DNA from 3 places in the Cronobacter dublinensis subsp. dublinensis LMG 23823 genome. Region 1 is predicted to be linked to each of the others. Evidence: predicted binding sites of a transcription regulator. Region 1 holds the regulator's gene; each other region holds the start of a gene.
The links. The regulator PurR, encoded in region 1, represses purine synthesis genes. The targets are predictions, from matches to a motif close to CANGCAAACGTTTGCNTG.
Positions count from the first base shown of each region.

Region 2: a site for PurR is predicted at 2,690-2,707, ahead of AFK67_RS20355 (nucleobase:cation symporter-2 family protein). Genes of this name have one in related genera too.
Region 3: a site for PurR is predicted at 1,804-1,821, ahead of AFK67_RS04945 (nucleoside-specific channel-forming protein Tsx). Genes of this name have one in related genera too.

Region 1 is NZ_CP012266.1:1,994,789-2,002,129, reverse strand. Features, by position in the region: gene AFK67_RS09115 (MFS transporter) at 1-530, opposite strand, end outside; gene cydH (cytochrome bd-I oxidase subunit CydH) at 794-883, opposite strand; gene purR (HTH-type transcriptional repressor PurR) at 1,176-2,201, shown strand; gene punR (DNA-binding transcriptional activator PunR) at 2,220-3,134, opposite strand; gene punC (purine nucleoside transporter PunC) at 3,245-4,408, shown strand; gene cfa (cyclopropane fatty acyl phospholipid synthase) at 4,707-5,855, shown strand; gene AFK67_RS09090 (PTS sugar transporter subunit IIC) at 6,048-7,341, shown strand, end outside.
Region 2 is NZ_CP012266.1:4,381,154-4,388,494, reverse strand. Features, by position in the region: gene AFK67_RS20360 (AsmA family protein) at 1-1,116, opposite strand, end outside; gene AFK67_RS20355 (nucleobase:cation symporter-2 family protein) at 1,238-2,638, opposite strand; gene AFK67_RS20350 (fimbrial protein) at 2,832-3,377, opposite strand; gene AFK67_RS20345 (fimbrial protein) at 3,461-4,030, opposite strand; gene AFK67_RS23005 (fimbrial protein) at 4,140-4,718, opposite strand; gene AFK67_RS20340 (fimbrial protein) at 4,779-5,345, opposite strand; gene AFK67_RS20335 (fimbrial protein) at 5,418-5,996, opposite strand; gene AFK67_RS20330 (fimbrial protein) at 6,136-6,666, opposite strand; gene AFK67_RS20325 (fimbrial protein) at 6,755-7,341, opposite strand, start outside.
Region 3 is NZ_CP012266.1:1,078,442-1,085,782, forward strand. Features, by position in the region: gene secF (protein translocase subunit SecF) at 1-607, shown strand, start outside; gene AFK67_RS04945 (nucleoside-specific channel-forming protein Tsx) at 777-1,655, opposite strand; gene AFK67_RS04950 (SadB/YajI family lipoprotein) at 1,995-2,555, opposite strand; gene nrdR (transcriptional regulator NrdR) at 2,710-3,159, shown strand; gene ribD (bifunctional diaminohydroxyphosphoribosylaminopyrimidine deaminase/5-amino-6-(5-phosphoribosylamino)uracil reductase RibD) at 3,163-4,266, shown strand; gene ribH (6,7-dimethyl-8-ribityllumazine synthase) at 4,353-4,823, shown strand; gene nusB (transcription antitermination factor NusB) at 4,845-5,264, shown strand; gene thiL (thiamine-phosphate kinase) at 5,453-6,433, shown strand; gene pgpA (phosphatidylglycerophosphatase A) at 6,408-6,929, shown strand; gene AFK67_RS04985 (aldo/keto reductase) at 6,970-7,341, opposite strand, start outside.

The sequences.
Region 1 (7,341 bases):
CAGAGGCTCGCCATCGCCACCAGACCCAGCCCCGCGGTCGCGAGGAATGACATCCGCCAGCCAATGGTTTCGCCAAGCCAGGTCGCGGCCGGTACGCCGCCGATATTGGCGATGGTCAGCCCCATAAACATGGTCGCGACAGCGCTGGCCTGCTTATGTTTCGGCACCACGCTTGCCGCCACCACGGAACCCAGCCCGAAAAACGCGCCGTGGTTGAGGCTGGTGAGAATGCGCGAGGCCATCAGCGTCATGTAATCCGGCGCCAGCGCCGACAGAACGTTGCCGAGCGTAAAGATTGCCATCAGGAAAATCAGCGCGCTGCGCCGTGCGCGGTGCGACAGCAGCAGCGTCATCAGCGGCGCGCCGATCATGACGCCGACCGCGTAGGCGCTGATAAGCATACCGGCGGCGGGAATTGAGACATTAACGCCATTGGCGATGACGGGCAGCAGGCCCATCGGGGAAAACTCGGTCGTGCCAATGCCAAAGGCACCAATAGCCAGTGCCAGTAACGGAAAATTGACTTTCATTCATTACTCCAGAAATTGTACAACAGCGCCGGTTCCCCGGCGTCACAGCAGGATGCAGAAAGCATGGCATTTTCAGGCCGACAGGATAAGTAACCAAAACAGCAAAATATTATTGCCTGTGTGTTAAAGAACACGCGCAAGTTGTTATTAGCGAATCATAAGGGAATAACAGGAGAAAGAAAGGAAACGACGGGCGAAAGAAGCTAAAGCGCAGGAATAGCAAAAAGAATACGGGAGAACAGGCGCGTTCTCCCGCGACACGCTTAATGCAGAATGGCGGTAAACGCGCCCGCCACAATTAAACCCAGCACAACAACGGTAGTGACCAGCGAAAATTTCAGATCGGAACTCATGGTATTCTCCTTAAAGACCCCATAAAAAACAGGTAGAGCGCATTTTTGCATAAACGCGCCGAAAAATCCTGCGACATTTAGCCAGATATGCGTTTTCCCTCTTCCCCTTTCGATAAAGATAAGCCAAAATTCGTCGCTACTTTATTCGGTACCGGCCATCGACCCCTCCTCACGATAAATGTCGCGTTTCCCGGCATGCCGCACGTCCCCTCGTGGCACACAGGGGTGTGTACAGGCAAACGATTAACCCGTGATTTTACAGGGCTCAGCGAGGGGTCTGGAGTGATGATTAATGGCAACAATTAAAGACGTCGCGAAGCGAGCAAACGTTTCTACAACAACAGTCTCACATGTAATTAACAAAACCCGTTTTGTGGCGGAAGAGACACGCAACGCGGTGTGGGCGGCAATCAAAGAATTACACTATTCGCCGAGCGCCGTGGCGCGCAGCCTGAAGGTGAACCACACCAAATCTATCGGTCTGCTCTCCACCAGCAGCGAAGCGCCCTATTTTGCGGAAATTATCGAAGCCGTTGAAAACAGCTGCTTCGCGAAAGGCTATACGCTGATCCTCGGCAACGCGCATAACAATCTGGAAAAGCAGCGCGCCTATTTGTCGATGATGGCGCAAAAGCGCGTCGACGGTCTGCTGGTGATGTGTTCGGAATACCCGGAGCCGCTGCTCGCCACGCTCGAAGAGTACCGTCATATTCCGATGGTCGTGATGGACTGGGGCGAAGCCAGAGCGGATTTCACCGACTCGGTTATCGATAACGCTTTCCAGGGCGGCTATCTCGCAGGCCGCTATCTTATCGAACGCGGCCATCGCGATATCGGCGTTATTCCCGGCCAGCTTGAGCGCAATACCGGCGTGGGGCGTTTCTCCGGCTTTATGAAAGCGCTGGAAGAAGCGATGATCAAAGTGCCGGAAAACTGGATTGTGCAGGGTGATTTCGAGCCGGAGTCAGGCTATCGCGCGATGCAGCAGATCCTCTCCCAGCCGCAGCGTCCTACCGCTGTGTTCTGCGGCGGCGATATCATGGCGATGGGCGCGATTTGCGCCGCTGACGAGATGGGCCTGCGCGTGCCGCAGGATATTTCCATCATCGGCTACGATAACGTGCGCAACGCCCGCTTTTTCAGCCCGGCGCTGACCACTATCCATCAGCCGAAAGAGACGCTGGGCCAGACCGCGTTCAATATGCTGCTTGATCGCATCATTAATAAACGTGAAGAGTCCCAGACTATCGAGGTGCATCCGCGCTTAATCGAGCGCCGATCGGTGGCGGACGGTCCGTTCCGCGACTATCGCCGGTAATTCCTGCCGGGAGCCCTCTCAGTCTGGCTCCCGCAACCACTCCTTGTTCAGCGTTTCACTGTCCCCCAGATAATCCAGCAGCCAGCGCAGCGCGGGCGAGGCGTCGCTTTGCCGCCACGTCAGGCAGCAGGCGGCGTCCGGGAATGGATTTTCCAGCGTCAGCGCCCGCCACTGGCCGCGGTCCAGCCAGGGTTTGGCGAAATGCGTCGGCACCATGCCGATGCACAGCCCTTCGCTCAGCGCGTCGGCGGCGCAGTGCCAGTCCGGCACCACCACGCGATGCTGATTATCAAGCAGCCAGGTGATCCGTTTAGGCAGCGAGCGCGATGTGTCCTCCAGCACCAGCGACGGGTAATCGCGCAGGCTGTCGTCGCTGAGCGCGCCCGCGTGCTGCGCCAGCGGGTGATGGCTCGCCACCACGCAGCGCCAGCTCAGCATCCCCATATCCCGAAACGCGAAGCGCCCGCCCCCCACCGGCACCGCCTGGGTCGCGCCGATGGCCAGCTCCACGCGCCCGTCCGCCAGCGCGTCCCACACGCCGTTAAACACCTCCTGCGACACCAGCAGTTCGACATCGGAGAAATGGCGGTAGAAGTCGAGCACCAGGCGGCGCGTGCGCTCGGGCCGCACGATATTGTCAACCGCAATGGCGAGCTGTCCGCGCCAGCCATTGGCAATCTGCTGACACTGCTGGCGGGTGATCATCATTTTTTTGATAACAGAACGCCCTTCGCGCAGAAAACAGGCGCCGGCGGGCGTCAGCACGACGTCGCGATGCCGACGCTCGAACAGCGACACCGCCAGCCACTCTTCCAGCTGGCGCACCGTATAACTGACGGCAGAAGGCACGCGATGAAGTTCCGCCGCCGCCGCGCTGAAGCTGCCGTTGCGCGCCACCGCGTCCACCACTTCGAGGGAATATTCAGACCACATTTTTGCCTGCAAAATTTTTGAATGGAGAGGGCAAATATTAACGTTTCACAACGCGGTTTGCACTCCGTACACTCCTGGCTCTTTCGCGTATTACGAAGTGAGCAAACATTATGCGACCTACAAAAGGCTTTCTTTTCTGGCTGGCCGGGCTGAGCGTGCTCGGTTTTCTCGCCACCGATATGTATCTGCCTGCGTTCGCGGCAATCGAAGCGGATCTGCGCACCGCGCCGTCCGCCATTAGCGCCTCCCTGAGCCTGTTCCTCGCGGGTTTCGCGCTGGCGCAGCTGGTCTGGGGCCCGCTCTCCGATCGTTTTGGCCGTCGCCCGGTATTACTGGCGGGCCTCGGGATTTTCGCGCTCGGCTGTCTTGGCACGGTCTGGGTGGAGAGCGCCGGCGCGCTGCTGGCGCTGCGCTTTATTCAGGCGGTCGGCGTCTGTGCGGCGGCGGTCAGCTGGCAGGCGCTGGTGACAGACCGTTACCCGGCGCAGCAGGCGCGGCGCATTTTCGCCACTATTATGCCGCTGGTCGGGCTCTCCCCGGCGCTGGCCCCGCTGCTCGGCAGCTGGATCCTCAATCATTTCGACTGGCAGGCGATTTTCGTGGTGCTGTTCGCCATTACGCTGCTGCTGATGATCCCGGCGCTGCGTCTGCCTGCCGGCGCGCCGCAAAATCACCATGAAGGCGAACCGCTGAGCTTCGCCATGCTGCTGCGCTCGTCCACTTACAGCGGTAATGTGCTTATTTACGCCGCCTGCTCCGCCAGCTTTTTCGCGTGGCTGACCGGCTCGCCGTTTATCCTGCACGCGATGGGCTACAGCCCGGCGGTGATAGGCTTAAGCTATGTACCGCAGACTATCGCCTTTCTGATTGGCGGCTACGGCTGTCGCAGCGCGCTGCAAAAATGGCATGGCGAAAAGCTGCTGCCCTGGCTGCTGGTGGGCTATGCGCTAAGCGTGGTCGCGACCTGGCTTGTGGGCTTAAGCGACGCGGTAACGCTGACCACGCTGCTTATCCCCTTCTGCCTGATGGCGATGGCGAACGGCGCGATTTACCCGATCGTGGTGGCCGCCGCCCTGCTGCCGTTCCCGCAGGCCACTGGACGCGCCGCCGCGCTGCAAAATACCCTGCAGTTGGGGCTGTGCTTCGTGGCGAGTCTGGTGGTTTCCTGGCTTGTTGCGACGCCGCTGCTCTCCACCACCAGCGTGATGCTGGCGACGGTCTTACTGGCGGGTCTTGGCTGGTGGCTGCGCGGGCGTCACGTCCCGGCACGGTAATCAGGCAGGCGATAATATGACGTTTTTGTTATTAGCTTGCTAACTGTCAATGGTTGAATCATCGTATTGCGAGGCCTATACTGGTTCGCGGCTCTACGATAAACACCATAAATATTATGTAGTAACGGGAGCCGCTGGCTCCCGTTTTTCTTGAATGACTTTTCTGGCAAGGGTCATCGCCCTTCCTCTGTTCTACGTCGGATATCAGGCTCGCGGACCTTTCCGTGATATTTCTCACATACCGAAAATTGCGACTACGCTGTTTGAAGGTTCTGGTCACAGTAGTGATGGAGAAGCTATGAGTTCATCGTGTCTGGAAGAAGTCAGCATACCGGATAACCACTGGTATCGTATTGTAACTGAACTGCTCAGCCGGGCCGGGATCGCCGTCAACGGCGCCGCCCCCGCCGACATCCACGTGAAAAACCCCGATTTTTTTAAGCGCGTGCTACAGGAAGGCTCCCTCGGTCTTGGCGAAAGCTATATGGATGGCTGGTGGGAGTGCGAGCGTCTCGATCTGTTTTTCACCAAAGTGCTGCGCGCGGGGCTGGAAGACCAGCTCCCCCACCATCTTAAAGATACGCTGCGCATTCTCGGCGCCCGCCTCTTTAACCTGCAGTCGAAAAAGCGCGCGTGGATTGTCGGCAAAGAGCATTACGATCTCGGCAACGATCTTTTCAGCCGCATTCTTGACCCGTATATGCAGTACTCGTGCGGCTACTGGAAAGAGGCCGATAACCTGGAGGACGCCCAGCAGGCGAAGCTGCGGCTCATCTGCGAAAAACTGCAGCTGAAGCCCGGGATGACGCTGCTCGATATCGGCTGCGGCTGGGGCGGTCTCGCCGCGTTCGCCGCGCAGCATTATGGGGTTTCCGTCACCGGTGTGACGATCTCCGCCGAGCAGCAAAAAATGGCGCAGGCGCGCTGCGAAGGGCTTGATGTCACTATCCTTTTACAGGATTACCGCGACCTCGACGCGCAGTTCGACCGCATTGTGTCGGTGGGCATGTTTGAGCATGTCGGCCCGAAAAATTATGCCACCTATTTTGACGTCGCCGACCGCAACCTTAAGCCCGACGGGCTGTTCTTGCTGCATACCATCGGCTCGCGCAAAACCGATAACAATGTCGACCCGTGGATTGATAAATATATCTTCCCGAACGGCTGTCTGCCCTCGGCGCGCCAGATAGCGGCCGCCAGCGAGCCGCACTTCGTCATGGAAGACTGGCACAACTTCGGCGCTGATTATGATAAAACGCTGATGGCCTGGTACGAACGCTTTCTGGCCGCCTGGCCGGACATCGCCGATAACTACTCTGAGCGGTTCAAACGGATGTTCACCTATTATCTGAACGCCTGCGCGGGCGCGTTTCGCGCACGGGATATTCAGCTCTGGCAGGTGGTGTTCAGCCGCGGCGTGGAAAACGGCCTGCGCGTCGCCCGTTAAGCGCTCACCCCGGCTCACGCCGGGGCTTTTGCCACTCCCTCTTACCCGCTTTGTGACATTTCTCACGCTTTCACGACGTTTCCTTCAATAAAAGTGATCCCGGCGACAATCAGGCTACAGACACATGGAAACCGGTTTCCATTTTGTTTCACACTGAGCGCCATTCCCCTTGCCTGATAAAGGAAACGCCTCATGAGTCTGTACCAGAGTATGGTCCATGTTATTGAAAACAAAATTACGCCGCTGGCGGGCGCGATGGGTTCGCAGCGTCACGTGGTGGCTATCAGGGACGGCTTTCTCGCCGCCCTGCCGTTTATGATTATTGGTTCGTTTCTGCTGGTGTTTATCTTTCCGCCCTTCTCGCCTGACACGCAGATAGGCTTTTGCCGCGCCTGGCTCGATCTCTCGCTAAAATACCGCGAGCAGCTGATGCTGCCGTTTAACCTCAGCATGGGCGTGATGACGTTTTTTATCTCCGTCGGCATTGGCGCAAGCCTCGGCAAGCATTACCAGCTTGACCCAATCATGACCGGCCTGCTGGCGTTTATGGCGTTTCTGCTGGTGGCCGCGCCCTATAAAGACGGTCATATCTCCACGCAGTATTTCTCCGGCCAGGGCATCTTCACCGCGCTTATCACGGCGATTTACGCCAGCGAAATGTATGCCTTCCTGAAGCGTCACAACATCACGATTCGCCTGCCGAAAGAGGTGCCGACCGGCGTCGCGCGTTCGTTTGAAATTTTGATCCCGGTGGTGGTAATTGTCTTTACGCTCCACCCGCTTAACCTGCTGATTGAATCCACGACCGGCATGATCCTGCCGGAGGCGATCATGCATCTGCTTTCGCCGCTGGTCGCCGCCTCTGATTCACTGCCAGCTATCCTGATTTCCGTGCTGATTTGCCAGATTTTGTGGTTTGCCGGTATCCACGGCGCGCTCATCGTCACCGGCATCATGAACCCGTTCTGGATGGCGAATCTCTCCGCCAACCAGGCCGCGCTCGCGGCGGGTCAGGCGCTGCCGCATATCTATCTGCAGGGCTTCTGGGACCACTACCTGCTGATTGGCGGCGTGGGTTCGACCCTGCCGCTGGCATTCCTGCTGCTGCGCAGCCGCGCCGTACATCTGCGCACGATCGGTAAAATGGGCGTTGTGCCGAGCCTGTTTAACATCAACGAGCCGATTCTGTTCGGCGCGCCGGTCATTATGAACCCGATATTCTTCCTGCCGTTTATCCTGGTACCGATGGTCAATGCCGTACTGGCGTGGACTGCCACCAAACTGGGCTGGCTGGCGCAGGTCGTCTCGCTGACGCCGTGGACCACGCCTGCGCCGGTCGGCGCGTCATGGGCCGCCAACTGGGCCTTTAGCCCGGTCATCATGTGCCTTATCTGTATGGTGATGTCGGCGCTGATGTACTACCCGTTTGTCAAAGCCTATGAGCGCACCTTGCAGAAACAGGAAGCGGCCCAGAACGCCCCTGAAA
Region 2 (7,341 bases), 2.0 Mb from region 1:
CTGCCAGTGTTTTTTCCAGTCGGCGGGCAGCGTGTACTCCAGCCCGGCCAGCGCCAGTTCGTCGAGCGTCAGCGCGTTACCTTCGCGCTGCCAGCTGCCAGACGTCCTCACCATGCCGCCTTCCCAGCGTGAACTAAACTGGCGCAGCGCGACACCCTGCGCGGAAAGATCGGCGTTAACGATAGGGTCGAGAAAATGCAGTGAGCCGTAAACCACTTCGCTGGCGTTCATCGACACGCGGCCGTCGTCGCTCTGCCAGCTGCCGTTGGCAAGCGTCAGATTACGCAGGCTGATATCCAGATCGGTCGCCGCCCAGCCGGGCCCTTCGAGCCGCGCGTCAGTGACGTCAATGCGCCCGAGCGCCAGCGAAGGCAATGTCGTCAGCGGTTTTAAGAAATCGCTGACCGTTTTATCGGTTTGCAGCCGGATGTCACTTAAGCGCAGCGTGTCCACTACCCAGCCGCCATTGGCCAGACGGCGGGCGTTGCCTGTGAGCGCGCCGCGGGCAATATCAGCGCCGAGGTTGGTAATGGTCACTTCATTATGATTGATTTCGCCCTGTACCAGCACGTTGCTGGCGGGCATACCGTTGAGCGTCAGAGAGCCTGCGCTCAGCGCGATATCCGCTTTGCTGCCAAGAATTTTCCCGGCCTCCGGCAGCCACGGGCTGATACCGCCATTGACGCGCTGTGCGCTCAGGTCCCAGCCGGTTTGCGGACTGTTAAACGCCATATCGCTCAGCTGGAGGCGGTCGGCGCGAAAGGGCAGCGGCGCGGTGGATGGCGATAAATTGATCGTGCCTTTGTAGAGCAAAATGGTATCGCCGTGCATCGGCTCGGTGATCTGACGGCTGCTCAGGCCAATATCGACCTTTTGCGCCACCAGCGTGGCGGGCTGGCCGCGACGCCCGAACGTGACGTTTTTCAGCACCAGATGCGAAGGCGCGGAGAAGCGGTGGTCCATTTCATCAAAGGTGATGTGATAGCCGCTGTGCTGGTTCACCCAGCCGGTGAGCCAGCCTGCGCCCCAGCGCGTCTGCAACAGCGCATACAGGGCGAGCAGAATCAGCAGAACGGCAACAAGCAGCGCAATGATGAGCTTTCCGAGAAATTTCATTGTCTTCCATCCTGTGAATTTCCGATGATGGATTTATGCACTATTCAGGCGAATTGCTCAAGGCGGGGATTGTCAACGCAGGTGTCTGCGATGGCGGCGTGGCGCCGCCATCGGCAGGGGATCAGGCCTCGGTCTGTTTTTCCGGCGGAAAAATCAGATTCAGCACAATAGCGGTAATCCCGCCCGCGGCGATGCCAGAGGAGAGCAGGTTTTTCACCCAGTCCGGCGCGAACTGCAGGATCAGCGGCTGCTGCGAGACGCCAAGACCCACCGCCAGCGACAGCGCGATAATCATGATAGCCCGGCGGTTTAACGGCTCGCGGGAAACGATACGCACGCCGGAGGCCGCGATGGTGCCAAACATCACAATAGTCGCACCGCCCAACACTGGCTCAGGAATATGCTGCACAAAGCCGCTGACTGCCGGGAACAGGCCCAGCACAATGAGCATCAGCGCTACCACAAAACCGACATAGCGGCTGGCGACGCCGGTGAGCTGGATAACGCCGTTGTTCTGCCCGAAGCAGGAGTTCGGGAAGGTATTAAACACGGCGGAAACAAACGAGTTCAGGCCGTTCGCCAGCACGCCGCCCTTCAGGCGCTTCATATACAGCGGACCGGAAACCGGCTGTTCGGAGACGTCTGAGGTGGCCGTAATATCCCCGATGGTTTCCAGCGAGGTGATCATAAAGACCAGCATTAGTGGCACCAGCAGGTTCCAGTCGATGCCGAGGCCGTAATACAGCGGCGTCGGCACCATGATCAACGCGTCATTCGCAGGCGTACTGTTCGCAGGCAGCATATCCATGCCCCACGCCAGCAGATAGCCGACGGCCATCGCGATCACCAGCGAGGCGACGCGCAGGTAGGGGTTGCGCTGGCGATTGAGGAGAATAATCACAGCCAGCACCGCGCCCGCGAGCAGCAGGTTTTTCGGTGCGCCGAAGGTGTGGTCGCTCATCGCCGCGTAGCCGCCGCCGATAGACGTTAACCCCACCTGAATTAGCGACAAACCGATAATCATCACCACGACGCCTGAGACAAGCGGCGTGATAATGCGGCGCGCCAGGTGCAGCACACGGGAGATAACCATTTCGGTGCAGCTCGCCAGCATCAATGTGCCGAAGAGCGCGGCCATCATGGTGGGCACGTCGGCACCGCCGGTTTTCAGGGCGGTGCCGCCCATAATCAGTGGTGCGACAAAGTTAAAGCTGGTGCCCTGAATGGACAGCAGTCCTGAGCCAACCGGCCCCCAGGCTTTGATCTGAATAATCGACGCCACGCCGGAGGCGAACAGTGACATGCTGATGATGTGCTGGGTATCCTGCGCGTGTAATCCGAGCGCCTGGCAGATGAGCAGCGCGGGCGTGATCACCGCGACAAACATCGCCAGCAAATGCTGGCAGGCGGCAAACAGCGTTTGTGGTAGCGGCGGCCTGTCTTCCAGACGGTAAATCAATTCACTATTCGGCGCGGGCGCAATCGGTTGCGCATTTTCAGACTCAACGGCGTTAACGGACATCGACGGCATTCCCCTGATGGAAAAGCGGAGATTTTATCGGACTGTTTGGTAAAAGCAAACGTTTGCCATTCATGGTGTGATTATTTTTATGGCAGCGCAGGTCGGTGCCTGGCATCAGAAAACAGAAAACGCGGTGGGAAGGACACAAAAGGAAGCGAAGCTGTGAAATGCCCACTCCAGGTGGGCAGCAGGTTTAGATTTTATTCATCTCAATGGTGAGCGTTCCCTGCACAGCGCCAGCGCCAGGGGTGCCGTCCATTAGTTTGACGATTTGCAGCCCAATGGTTTGCGGCGGCTCTGTCGCGGGCAGCGTGCTCTGGTTGACCGTCATTAACGTGTCGTTGTTGTCATACAAACCAATGGCGACGCCTTGTGCGGCGCCTTCACCTTCTGCCGTGTTTCTTATGGCATTACCGCGACTGGTGTCCGCATCGCTGTAAAAGCGGAATTCGATCTTGCCATCGTTTTTCGCCTTCTCGCAGTCGGCGTCACCATCGACACGCAGATGAATACGATGTGGATTCGCAGCGGTTTGCGTCTCCTGGGTATCCATGAGCGCCAGATCCGCATCAAGGCTAATCGTGTTTTCACTTAAATAGAGTTTGCACTGCCCTGCTGGCGCGTTGATTTGACCGGTGATATGGAGCGTCGCCGGCGTGTCTGCCGCCAGGACAGACGTACCTGACAGGGTGGACAGCAGAACGGCCATAAGACTGGATTTGATAAACAGACGTTTCATTATCATTCCTTATCTAATTGATATTAAGAATAAAATAACGGAATGCCATCGCAAAAAGCCCATCCGGAGATGGGCGTGAGAGGTTACATATGAACAACTTCGATTGTGACGCTGCTCTGGATCTTGCCGGTCGTCGCGGTCTGGCCTTTAAGCTCAACGGGCTGGAGACCAATCGTAATAGAGGCGCTGTTTTCACCTGCATCCAGCGGTAACAACTCGGCCAGGCTAAGCGGTTTGCCCGTCTGATCGAAAATGCCGACGCCAACGCCAGTGGCCGCGTCTTCCCCCTGATACGTATTCGCCAGAACGGTACCATCGCTGCTATCCGGGGTACCGACGAATTTAATCGCCAGCCGGCCTTCATCCATTTGCTGCTCGCAGCTGTTGGCGTTGGCCTTGCCATCTACCGCAATCGTGACCGGTGCGGCGTTGGTGGCGCTATCTCCTTGATCGGCAAGACTTGAACCATCCGTATTCAAATTCACCGCGCTGGCGGTCGGCAGTGAAACCACGCAGCTATTATAGACTTCCGGCGTCATTAACTGGCCTGTAATAGACAGTGACGCGGCGGTGTCATTAGACGTTGCGGCATGAACGGCGGAAGCAATCAAAAGTGCACAAGCGCCTACAGCAAAAAGCTGTTTTTTAAACATATATTTTTACTCGAATAATCTATTTCGACGATGGCGAGTTAACGCAATTACAGCGTTACGAGTTCAAACGTCACGCTGCTCTCTGCTACATATTTATAAAAGCTAAAAATCAGAGATGAGCAACTTCAACCGTCAGGTTACTCTGGACATGCCCTACCGTGACGGTTTGTCCTTTTAACTTGACCATGGCTACGCCAATTATAGCGCTGCCACTATTCACGTTAGTTGTGGCATTAATCACGCTATTCAGCGGGATATATTTTCCCTGAATGTTAAAAATCCCGACACCAACGCCTGTTGCCGCATTGTCACCGGTTAGTGTATTTGCAAGCGCGGTACCTTCGCCATTATCAGCAGGTCCGGTCAATTTGAAGCCAACCTTACCCTCGATAATGTCTCTTGAGCAGTCGTCAACAGGAGATAACGATGGGTTAATCGGATCAACGGATAATGTCACGCTGGAGATAATTTTGGCGTCTTCGCCCTGCAGGGGAATATCGTTAGCGACTTTAACGTCAGTTACACTGCTTCGTGAAAGTGAAACTGCACATCCGGAAGCCGCAGTATTTTCTTTTAAGCTCCCTTGTACGGTGAGTGAACGGCTGGTATCAGATAGCACAGATGCTGCATGTGCAGTACTCAGGAACATACATGTTGAAACTGCTATACCTGTAATAATATGCTTCATTTCAATGTCCTTTTTGTGAGTATTAAAGCGCCCTGAACGAGCGCTTTAACGTTTTTGGTATTACAAACGAACGGCCTCGATAGTCAGCTGGCTTTGCACCATGCCGCCATTCGTAGACTTGTTTTTCAACTTCACTAATGCCAGACCAATTCCCGCGTTGCCCATAGTGGCTTGATTTGTCACCTGAACAGGAATCGTGCTGTTCAATGGGATCGGCTCCCCTTGTGGGGAATAAATACCGACACCAACGTTAACGGCACCATTGGCTAATGTATTGGCAAGAACGGTATTTTCTACATTGTCACCAATACCCGTTAACCGCAGGGCAAGCTGGTCCTGTGCGAGGCGTTGCGAGCATTGATCGCCTGGTTGTGCAGAGACAATTACACCAACCTGTTTAATTTGCTGCGTAGCGAGTTTATCGCCTTGCTGCGGGATATTTTGATCTGCCGTCAAGGCAACACTATTTACAGAAAGTGAAATATTGCAATTCATTTTCACAGGTTGCTGATTGAGCATGCCGTGAACCTGCATTACTCCACTGATGTCTGTTGGCTGAATTTCAGCACAGGCCATTCCTGAAACTAACGAGATAGCGGCAGCCAGGCTGCCAATGATTTTCTTCATTGTTTATTCCTTTTAATTTATTAAGCGTTGATGACTGTAACCGTGGTGCTTAATAATGCTGAGGATTTATTATTAAATATGAGCGACTTCAATCGTGAGCGCGGCGGCGACCAGACCAGCGGTTGGTGTCTGATTTTTCAGCTTTACCAGGCCTACGCTGATTTCGCCAATACCGGCTTCACCGCCCGAATCGAGAAGATTCACAACGCTATTTAACGGAACGGGTTCGCCTTCGGTATCGTAAATACCGACACCTACGCCTTGTGCACCGCCGGTCGCTTGTGTATTAGCGAGGACAGTATTTTCCACGCTGTCACCGACGCCAGTGACTTTAAACGCAATGTGACCGTCAGCAAGCTCCTGTGTACAGGCATCATAAGGTGCTACCGTCGGTGCAAGCGATCTGATCACCAGATTAACGGATGATGCATTCACGGCTTTATCACCCTGCGAGGGCATATCCGTCACGTTGCTGTTTAAGGCGACGCTTCCTTTATCAAGCGTGACCGTACAACCAGCGATTTGCGGAGTCTCGTGAAGATTGCCTTTCACGGTCAGGTTCGCGCTAATATCGTTAGAGTCAGTGGAGGCATGTGCCGCACCCAGCATTAAAAAGGTCGACGCTGCGACGCAAAATAACGCTTTTTTCATTGCATATCCTTATGGATTATTTATCTCAATACCAGCAATAAATCCTGGTGTTGAATAACCGAATAACGATGCCTGCAATTGCAGCCACCGTTATCTCAATTCAATGAAGAAAAAGCCCATCCTGTGATGGGCTTCGGAATTACATACGTTCGATCTGTACGGTCAGTGAGCCGAGCAGGCTACCTGCGACAGGCGTTTGTCCGTCCAGTTTCACCATCTGCAGCTTGAATTTGTCTGCCTGGGAAGCCAGCAGCGTATCGCTATTGATTTTCACCGGTGCGTTAGCTTCATCAAAAATACCAATACCAACGCCAGTTGCCGCGCCAGCAGTTACATCGCTGTTCGCCAGGGAAGTGCCAGCAGCATTATCCGCAACACCGACAAATTTATAAGCGATGTGATTTTCTTCAACCAGATTTGCGCAGCCTTCGCCAGTGACGCTGACGGTGACTTCATTGGCATGGGTTGCAGTTTGGTTCTGACCAACCAGGTTGGTGATATCGTCTTCCAGATTCACCGTGGTAGAACCCAGTTGAACTGCGCAGGATGCCGACGGTGCAGTGACGGTGCCGGTAATATTCAGCGTTGCAGACGTGTCGTTACCTGCAGCCTGTGCGGAACCCATTGCGAAAAGTGCGGAAACGGCGAAGCCAATCAGTGTTTTTTTCATAATAAATATCCTTTTTTATTTCCATGAATGTATAAAATAAGCGAAGCATATTCACTCGATTGAGAAAATGCTGCTTCCGTATTTCTTTTTATAAATAATTAATGCGCATTGTTATTTGTGTTTTAACCTGGCCGCCAGAAATTTTGGCGTTAGTTTTTGCATACCGTAATGCAAGTGGCAAAGGGAATGTATTCTGTTGCGTAGGCAGAAGAATATTTAAAGGTTCATCAGGTGACATTACGCTACCGTTATAAAGCATTTCTATTCCGACGCCTTGTGCTGCATTCTCCTTCGCCACGTTTTTAAAGATGGTTTTGGTTGTTGCATCCGTTACACCTTCAACATTAATGCTCGCTTTTTGTGTATTAATACAATTTAAATTTACGCTAACCGGGTACGTCGCTTCTTTCCCGCCTTGCGCCAGCTTACCAGCATCAATAGGAGGCAGCGCGATTTGCGGACTGGCAATCTGGATCGCACAGTGGGCTTGTGCGGCAATAATTCTCATCGTCAGGCTGACAACCAGCGAATTATCCGCCAGCGTCAGTAACGATGGAATACGGAAATCCATATTCCCTGAGGGCGTAACTGCGCCAGTCTTAATCACTTCCAGGCGCAGAGAAATGTCGTCCGTGCTGACAGTTTTATCGCTGAGATCCATACCTGATGCAGTAA
Region 3 (7,341 bases), 920 kb from region 1:
CGGCCAGAACGCGGCGGTGAAGCGTATCGAGTTCGTCGGTCCGAGCGTAGGCGCGGATCTCGCCCAGGCGGGCGCGATGGCGCTGCTGGTCGCGCTGATTTCCATTCTGGTATACGTCGGATTCCGCTTTGAGTGGCGTCTGGCGGCGGGTGTGGTTATCGCGCTGGCGCACGACGTTATCATCACGATGGGCATACTGTCGCTGTTCCAGATAGAGATTGACCTGACCATCATCGCCTCGCTGATGTCGGTCATCGGTTACTCGCTGAACGACAGCATCGTGGTCTCCGACCGTATTCGTGAGAACTTCCGCAAAATCCGTCGCGGTACGCCTTACGAAATCTTTAACGTGTCGCTGACCCAGACGTTGCAAAGGACGTTGATCACCTCCGGCACCACGCTTGTCGTGATCCTCATGCTGTACCTGTTCGGCGGCGCGATGCTGAAGGGCTTCTCGCTGACCATGCTTATCGGCGTGTCCATCGGTACGGCGTCGTCGATTTACGTCGCGTCCGCGCTGGCGCTCAAGCTCGGCATGAAGCGTGAACATCTGCTGCAGCAGAAGGTGGAAAAAGAGGGCGCCGATCAGCCCTCCATTCTGCCGTAATCGCCTGAGACGTTACGTGACAGTAAAAACCGCAGGTTTTGGCCTGCGGTTTTTTTTCGCCTTGATGATGCGCCGTGCGCGTTGCAGGCAGCAGGTTTGCTCGCTATTTGTCACCCGCGCCCATAAAAAAAGCCAGCATACGCTGGCTTTTTCATTGAGCTTGTCAGGCTCAGAAGTTGTAACCGACGACCAGGTAACCACCCCAACCGGTAGAGCGGGTGTTGTAGTTGGTGAATGCCAGTTCGGCATCGTCGTTCCACTGGCCGCCGTTGTGCCAGTAACGCGCCACTACAGAGTAGTGCCAGTGATCGTAGTTCAGCGCCAGGATATGGCTGGAGGCGATGGAGTCGTTCGTGCGGGCCTTCACGCCATTGAGCGCGTAACCGCCTTTATCGCCGAGGTCTGAACCCCAGTCAAAGTTAGTAAAGCCGATATAGCTCAGGTTGCCGCCCCACAGCTGGGTGATCGGCACAAAGTATTTCACTTTGAAGCGGTAGCCATCCCACTCGTTTTCATTCGGGGCGCCGTAGTTCTGCCACTGGTATTTGGCATAGACGTTCAGGGAGAGGCTCATCGGCAGGCCGGTGTCGATATCGGTGCCGAGGCCCATATACCAGGTGCTCTGTTCCTGAGAGTCGTTACGACCCATATCATAGATATAGTTGTTGGCGAAGTACCACTCTTTGAACGGGCCGAACGCCAGGCTGGTGCCGGTCAGTTTGTCGATGGAGAAACGCGGTTCGATCTCCATAAACAGCGGGGAACCCTTGTTCCAGATCCCTTTGGCATCGCGGTTGCCGCCGAAGAATACCGGCGCATCCAGGTAGCCATAGAAATCAAACCAGTCTTTTTTCGCGAAAGCTTCATATTCCAGATAGGTATCGTTGCGGATGGTCGGTCCGAAGCGGGTGTGGTAGCTGCCCACGACGTTCACGCTCTGGTGCCACCAGTCGGAAACAAACTCGCTATTGCTGGTTTCTGCCGCACTGGCAGTAAAAGAGGTGGAGAGCGCCAGGGCTGCACCGGCAGCTAAAACAATTTTTTTCATAATAGAGCCACTGTTTTAAGGAAATCCCCATTTCTGGGTGGAGTAAAGCTTTCGCATTTGGCGGGCTGGCCGCCACCGCATAAATTGTGCTGCCTATTATAAGTATCCAGCCTCACAAAAATATGTGGCATTTCACATTCTTGTCATGTACGTAATCGATTGCGTTCACGTTTGCGTACATCGGAAAGCGGATTCTAACGGCATAAGGGAACTCTGCCAACATTCGTGGTGCCACTTTTTATGGAAATGGCGGCAAAAGACGGAAGTTAACGGCGTGAGAACGCAAGAGGGCGCAGCGGCGCGAATGTAACAAATGGTGCGCCGCTGGCTAAGGGAGCATTACGGCGCGACGACGGCGTCGCTGGCGATAAGCGGCTGGATATCATGCACGCGGATAAAACCCAGTTGTTCTGGCGTAATACCACTAAGCGTCAGTGGAATCGAAACGTCGCCTGGCGCCAGCGTGCTGGCAGGCGCGCTGAACGGCTGATTCTGCACGTTCACTTCCTGATAGTTTTCCGTCGTGCCCTGCAGCTGGCCCCATTCTACGGTGCCGGTAAAGGCGGGCAGCGGTTCGTTGGATTCACTCTGAATAAATAGCGCCGCCTGCGTGCCGTTCGCGCCTGCCGAGACGTTGCGCAGCGACATTTTCAGCATCCCGAGCTGACTGCTGAGGCGCGCCGGAGTGTTCGAGCCCGGCAACAGGTAAACACCGCTTTGCGATTTTACATTCAGCGCGTTCTGCTGCGTGATTTTGACGGTTTCCTGCTTCAGCTTCGTCATTTCGTGATTCAGCGTGCTGACATTCTGGTGCATCTGGCGCACTTCGCTTTGCGGGGCGCAGGCGCTCAGGGCCAGGGTGCTGCCTGCGATCAGCCATTTCAGATAACGTGTTGTCATTGTTCGCTTTTCCTGAAAAAGGTGAGGTGCAGTAATGGTAGAGCCTGGCGGCGCGTCTGGCATAGCGCCTTTGTCTCAAAATGGTTGCGTCTTTGTAGTCCCGCCAGTTCAGGGTAAACTGTTGTTCAGTTAACTTTTTCAGTCAGGAAGCGCTATGCATTGCCCGTTCTGTTTCGCCGTTGACACTAAAGTGATCGATTCCCGCCTGGTGGGTGAGGGCTCCTCGGTACGCCGTCGCCGCCAGTGCCTGGTGTGCCATGAGCGTTTCACGACGTTTGAGGTGGCCGAGCTGGTGATGCCGCGCGTGGTGAAAAGCAACGACGTGCGCGAGCCCTTTAACGAAGACAAACTGCGCAGCGGCATGCAGAAAGCGCTGGAAAAGCGTCCGGTCAGTTCCGACGACGTCGAAATGGCCATCAACCATATCAAATCCCACCTGCGCGCCACCGGCGAGCGCGAAGTACCGAGCAAACTTATCGGCAATCTGGTCATGGAACAGCTCAAAAAGCTCGATAAAGTGGCGTATATCCGCTTCGCCTCGGTCTACCGCAGCTTTGAAGATATCCGCGAATTCGGCGAAGAGATCGCCCGCTTACAGGATTAACCGATGTCCGACGAATTTTACATGGCGCGCGCGCTCACGCTCGCGGGCCAGGGACGCTTTACCACACACCCCAACCCGCGCGTAGGCTGCGTTATCGTTAAGGATGGCGCGATTGTCGGCGAAGGCTTCCACCTGCGCGCAGGCGAGCCGCATGCGGAAGTCCACGCGCTGCGTATGGCGGGCGACAGGGCGCGCGGCGCGACGGCGTATGTCACGCTGGAGCCGTGCAGCCATCACGGACGCACGCCGCCGTGCTGCGACGCGCTGATTAACGCGGGCGTCGCGCGCGTCGTCGCGGCGATGCAGGACCCGAACCCGCAAGTGGCGGGGCGCGGGCTCTATCGTTTGCAGCAGGCGGGCATCGACGTCAGCCACGGGCTGATGATGAGCGAGGCCGAGGCCCTGAATAAAGGTTTTCTCAAGCGCATGCGCACCGGCTTTCCGTTTATTCAACTCAAGCTTGGCGCGTCGCTTGACGGGCGCACGGCGATGGCGAGCGGTGAAAGCCAGTGGATAACCTCGCCGCAGGCCCGGCGGGACGTGCAGCGTCTGCGCGCCGAAAGCCATGCTATCCTCACTACCAGCGCCACCGTGCTGGCGGACGACCCGTCGATGACCGTGCGCTGGGACGAACTCGGCGAAGACACGCAGGCGCTTTACCCGCGTGAAAACCTGCGCCAGCCGCTGCGTATCGTGCTTGACCGTCAGAATCAGGTGACGCCCGCACACAGGATTGTCAATCAGCCTGGCGAAACCTGGCTTGCCCGCGCCACCCCTGACGACGCCGTCTGGCCTGCGGGCGTTGAACAACTTCCGACGCCGGTACATAACGGCAAGCTGGATCTCGTCCTGCTGATGATGCAACTGGGCAAACGCCAGGTGAACAGCCTGTGGGTGGAAGCGGGCCCGCAGCTCGCCGGCGCGCTGCTCCATGCCGGTCTGGTGGACGAACTTATCGTGTATATGGCCCCGAAACTGCTCGGCAGCGAGGCCCGCGGGCTTTTCGCGCTGCCAGGCCTTGAGCGACTCTGCGACGCGCCGCGTCTGGAATTTCGCGACGTCGTACAGGTCGGCCCCGATTTGCGCCTGCGCCTCGCGCTCGCCTGACGGCGGGACGTAAAACGTAAGCAGTGCGCGAAAGAGTATGATAAAATCCGCCCCCTGCGGGGGCTACATAACCCTAAGGTAAGAGTATGAACATTATTGAAGCTACCGTTGCTGCCCCGGACGCTCGCGTCGCCATCGCCATTGCGCGTTTCAACAACTTCATCAATGACAGCCTGCTGGAAGGCGCGATCGACGCCCTGAAACGTATTGGTCAGGTAAAAGATGAAAACATCACCGTGGTGTGGGTGCCAGGCGCTTACGAGCTGCCGCTGGCGGCACAGGCGCTGGCGAAAACCGCAAAGTATGACGCGGTTATCGCGCTCGGTACGGTGATCCGCGGCGGCACTGCGCATTTCGAATACGTTGCGGGCGGCGCCAGCAATGGTCTGGCCCACGTGGCGCAGAACAGCGAAATCCCGGTAGCTTTTGGCGTACTCACCACTGAAAGTATTGAACAAGCCATCGAACGCGCTGGCACCAAAGCCGGTAACAAGGGCGCCGAAGCGGCGCTGACCGCGCTTGAAATGATTAATGTCCTGAAGGCTATCCAGGCCTGATTTTTTTGTAAGGGGAATTCCGTGAAACCTGCTGCTCGTCGCCGCGCCCGTGAGTGTGCCGTCCAGGCGCTTTACTCCTGGCAGTTGTCCCATAACGACATCGCCGATGTTGAATACCAGTTCCTGGCGGAACAGGATGTCAAAGATGTGGACGTGATGTATTTCCGCGAACTGCTCTCCGGGGTGGCGACCAACAGCGGCTATCTCGACGGCCTGATGAAGCCGTACCTGTCCCGTCAGCTCGAAGAGCTGGGCCAGGTGGAGAAAGCGGTGCTGCGCATCGCGCTGTTCGAACTCTCAAAACGTGACGATGTGCCGTACAAAGTGGCCATCAACGAAGCGATTGAGCTGGCGAAAGTCTTCGGTGCCGAAGACAGCCACAAGTTCGTCAATGGCGTGCTCGACAAAGCCGCGCCGTATATCCGCCCCAACAAAAAGTAAAATCCGCCTGCCATCGGCAGGCGAGACCTGGCGCTCGTTTTCTTTTACCGTTCTGTGCGTCAGACGGGCAAAAAGCTGGCGATTGTCTACTATGGTCATCAATGCGAAGAACCTGCTGTTCTTCGTCTGCTGTCTGAGGCCGGGCTTCCGGCCTTTTCTTCTTTTCTCTTGTGTTGAGGCATAACCCTATGGCATGCGGCGAGTTTTCCCTGATTGCACGTTATTTCGATCGGGTCAGAAGCTCTCGTCTTGATGTTGAAACCGGCATCGGTGACGACTGCGCGCTGTTAACCGTGCCGGAGAAGCAGACCCTGGCGATCAGTACCGACACGCTGGTATCAGGCATTCACTTTTTACCGGATATCGATCCGCGCGATCTCGGCTACAAGGCGCTGGCAGTCAACGTGAGCGATCTGGCGGCGATGGGCGCCGACCCGGCCTGGCTGACGCTGGCATTAACCCTGCCGGAGGTCAATGAGCCCTGGCTTGAGGCCTTCAGCGACAGCCTGTTTGAACAACTCAACTATTACGATATGCAGCTTATCGGCGGCGACACCACGCGCGGCCCGCTGTCGATGACGCTTGGCATTCACGGTTTCGTCCCGGCCGGACGGGCGCTGAAACGCTCGGGCGCGCGGCCTGGCGACTGGGTCTACATCACCGGCACGCCGGGCGACAGCGCCGCGGGGCTTGCGATTTTGCAGCAGCGCCTGACACCAGAGAACGACCCCGATGCCGACTATCTCATTAAACGCCACCTGCGCCCGACGCCGCGTGTGTTGCACGGTCAGGCGCTGCGCGGGCTGGCGAGCGCGGCTATCGATCTCTCCGACGGGCTGATTTCCGATCTCGGGCACATCCTCAAGGCAAGCGACTGCGGCGCGCGCATCGATCTTGACGAAATTCCGTATTCAGCCGCAATGACGCGCAACACCACGCCGGAACAGGCGCTGCGCTGGGCGTTGTCGGGCGGCGAAGATTACGAACTCTGCTTTACGGTGTCGGAGATTAATCGCGGTGCGCTGGAGGTGGCGGTGAATCATCTCGGCGTGCCCGTGACCTGCATCGGACAGCTGACCACTGCTGCCGAAGGCATGGTTTTTTTACGCGATGGCGCGCCGGTAACGCTCGACTGGAAAGGATATGACCACTTCGAAACGCACGTTTAATAAGGATGTCGCTAAAAGCCGGCTGAATTTACGCAACCCCTGGCACCTGCTCGCCACGGGCTTTGGCAGCGGTTTAAGCCCGTGGGTGCCGGGCACGATGGGCTCGCTTGCCGCGATCCCGTTCTGGTATCTGATGACGTTTCTGCCCTGGCAGCTCTACTCGCTGGTGGTGATGTTCGGCATCAGCCTCGGGGTCTATCTCTGCCATCAGACCGCCAAAGACATGGGCGTGCACGATCACGGCAGCATCGTCTGGGATGAGTTTATCGGCATGTGGATAACGCTCATGGCGCTGCCCACCCACGACTGGCAATGGGTCGCCGCCGGGTTTGTGATTTTCCGTATTTTCGATATGTGGAAACCCTGGCCTATCCGCTGGTTTGACCGCAACGTTCACGGCGGCATGGGGATCATGGTGGATGACATCGTGGCAGGGATTATCTCGGCGGGCCTGCTCTACTGGATTGGCCATCACTGGCCCATCGGCCTGATTTAAAACCGTCAGCCCTCGCTTCTGAGGGCTGATTTTTTTTGGCTTATTTAAACCCAACGACCGGATGCGCTTTATAAGGCGTTTCCAGCTCGGCCATCTCCTCGCTGGTGAGCGTCACCTCAACCGCTTCGATCAGCTCCTGCAACTGCTCCTCGCGCGACGCGCCGATAATCGGCGCGACAACGCCCGGTTTGCTCAGCAGCCAGGCGAGCGCCACCTGCGCGCGGCTGACGCCTTTATCCTGCGCGATATACGCCAGCCGTTCGGCGATCCTGGCGTCGTTCTCTTCGGTTTCGCTGTAGAGCGTTTTGCCAAATTCATCAGACACCAGCCGCGCCGTGGTTTCGCCCCACGGACGAGTGAGACGGCCACGCGCCAGCGGGCTCCACGGGATAACGGCCACGCCTTCGCGATA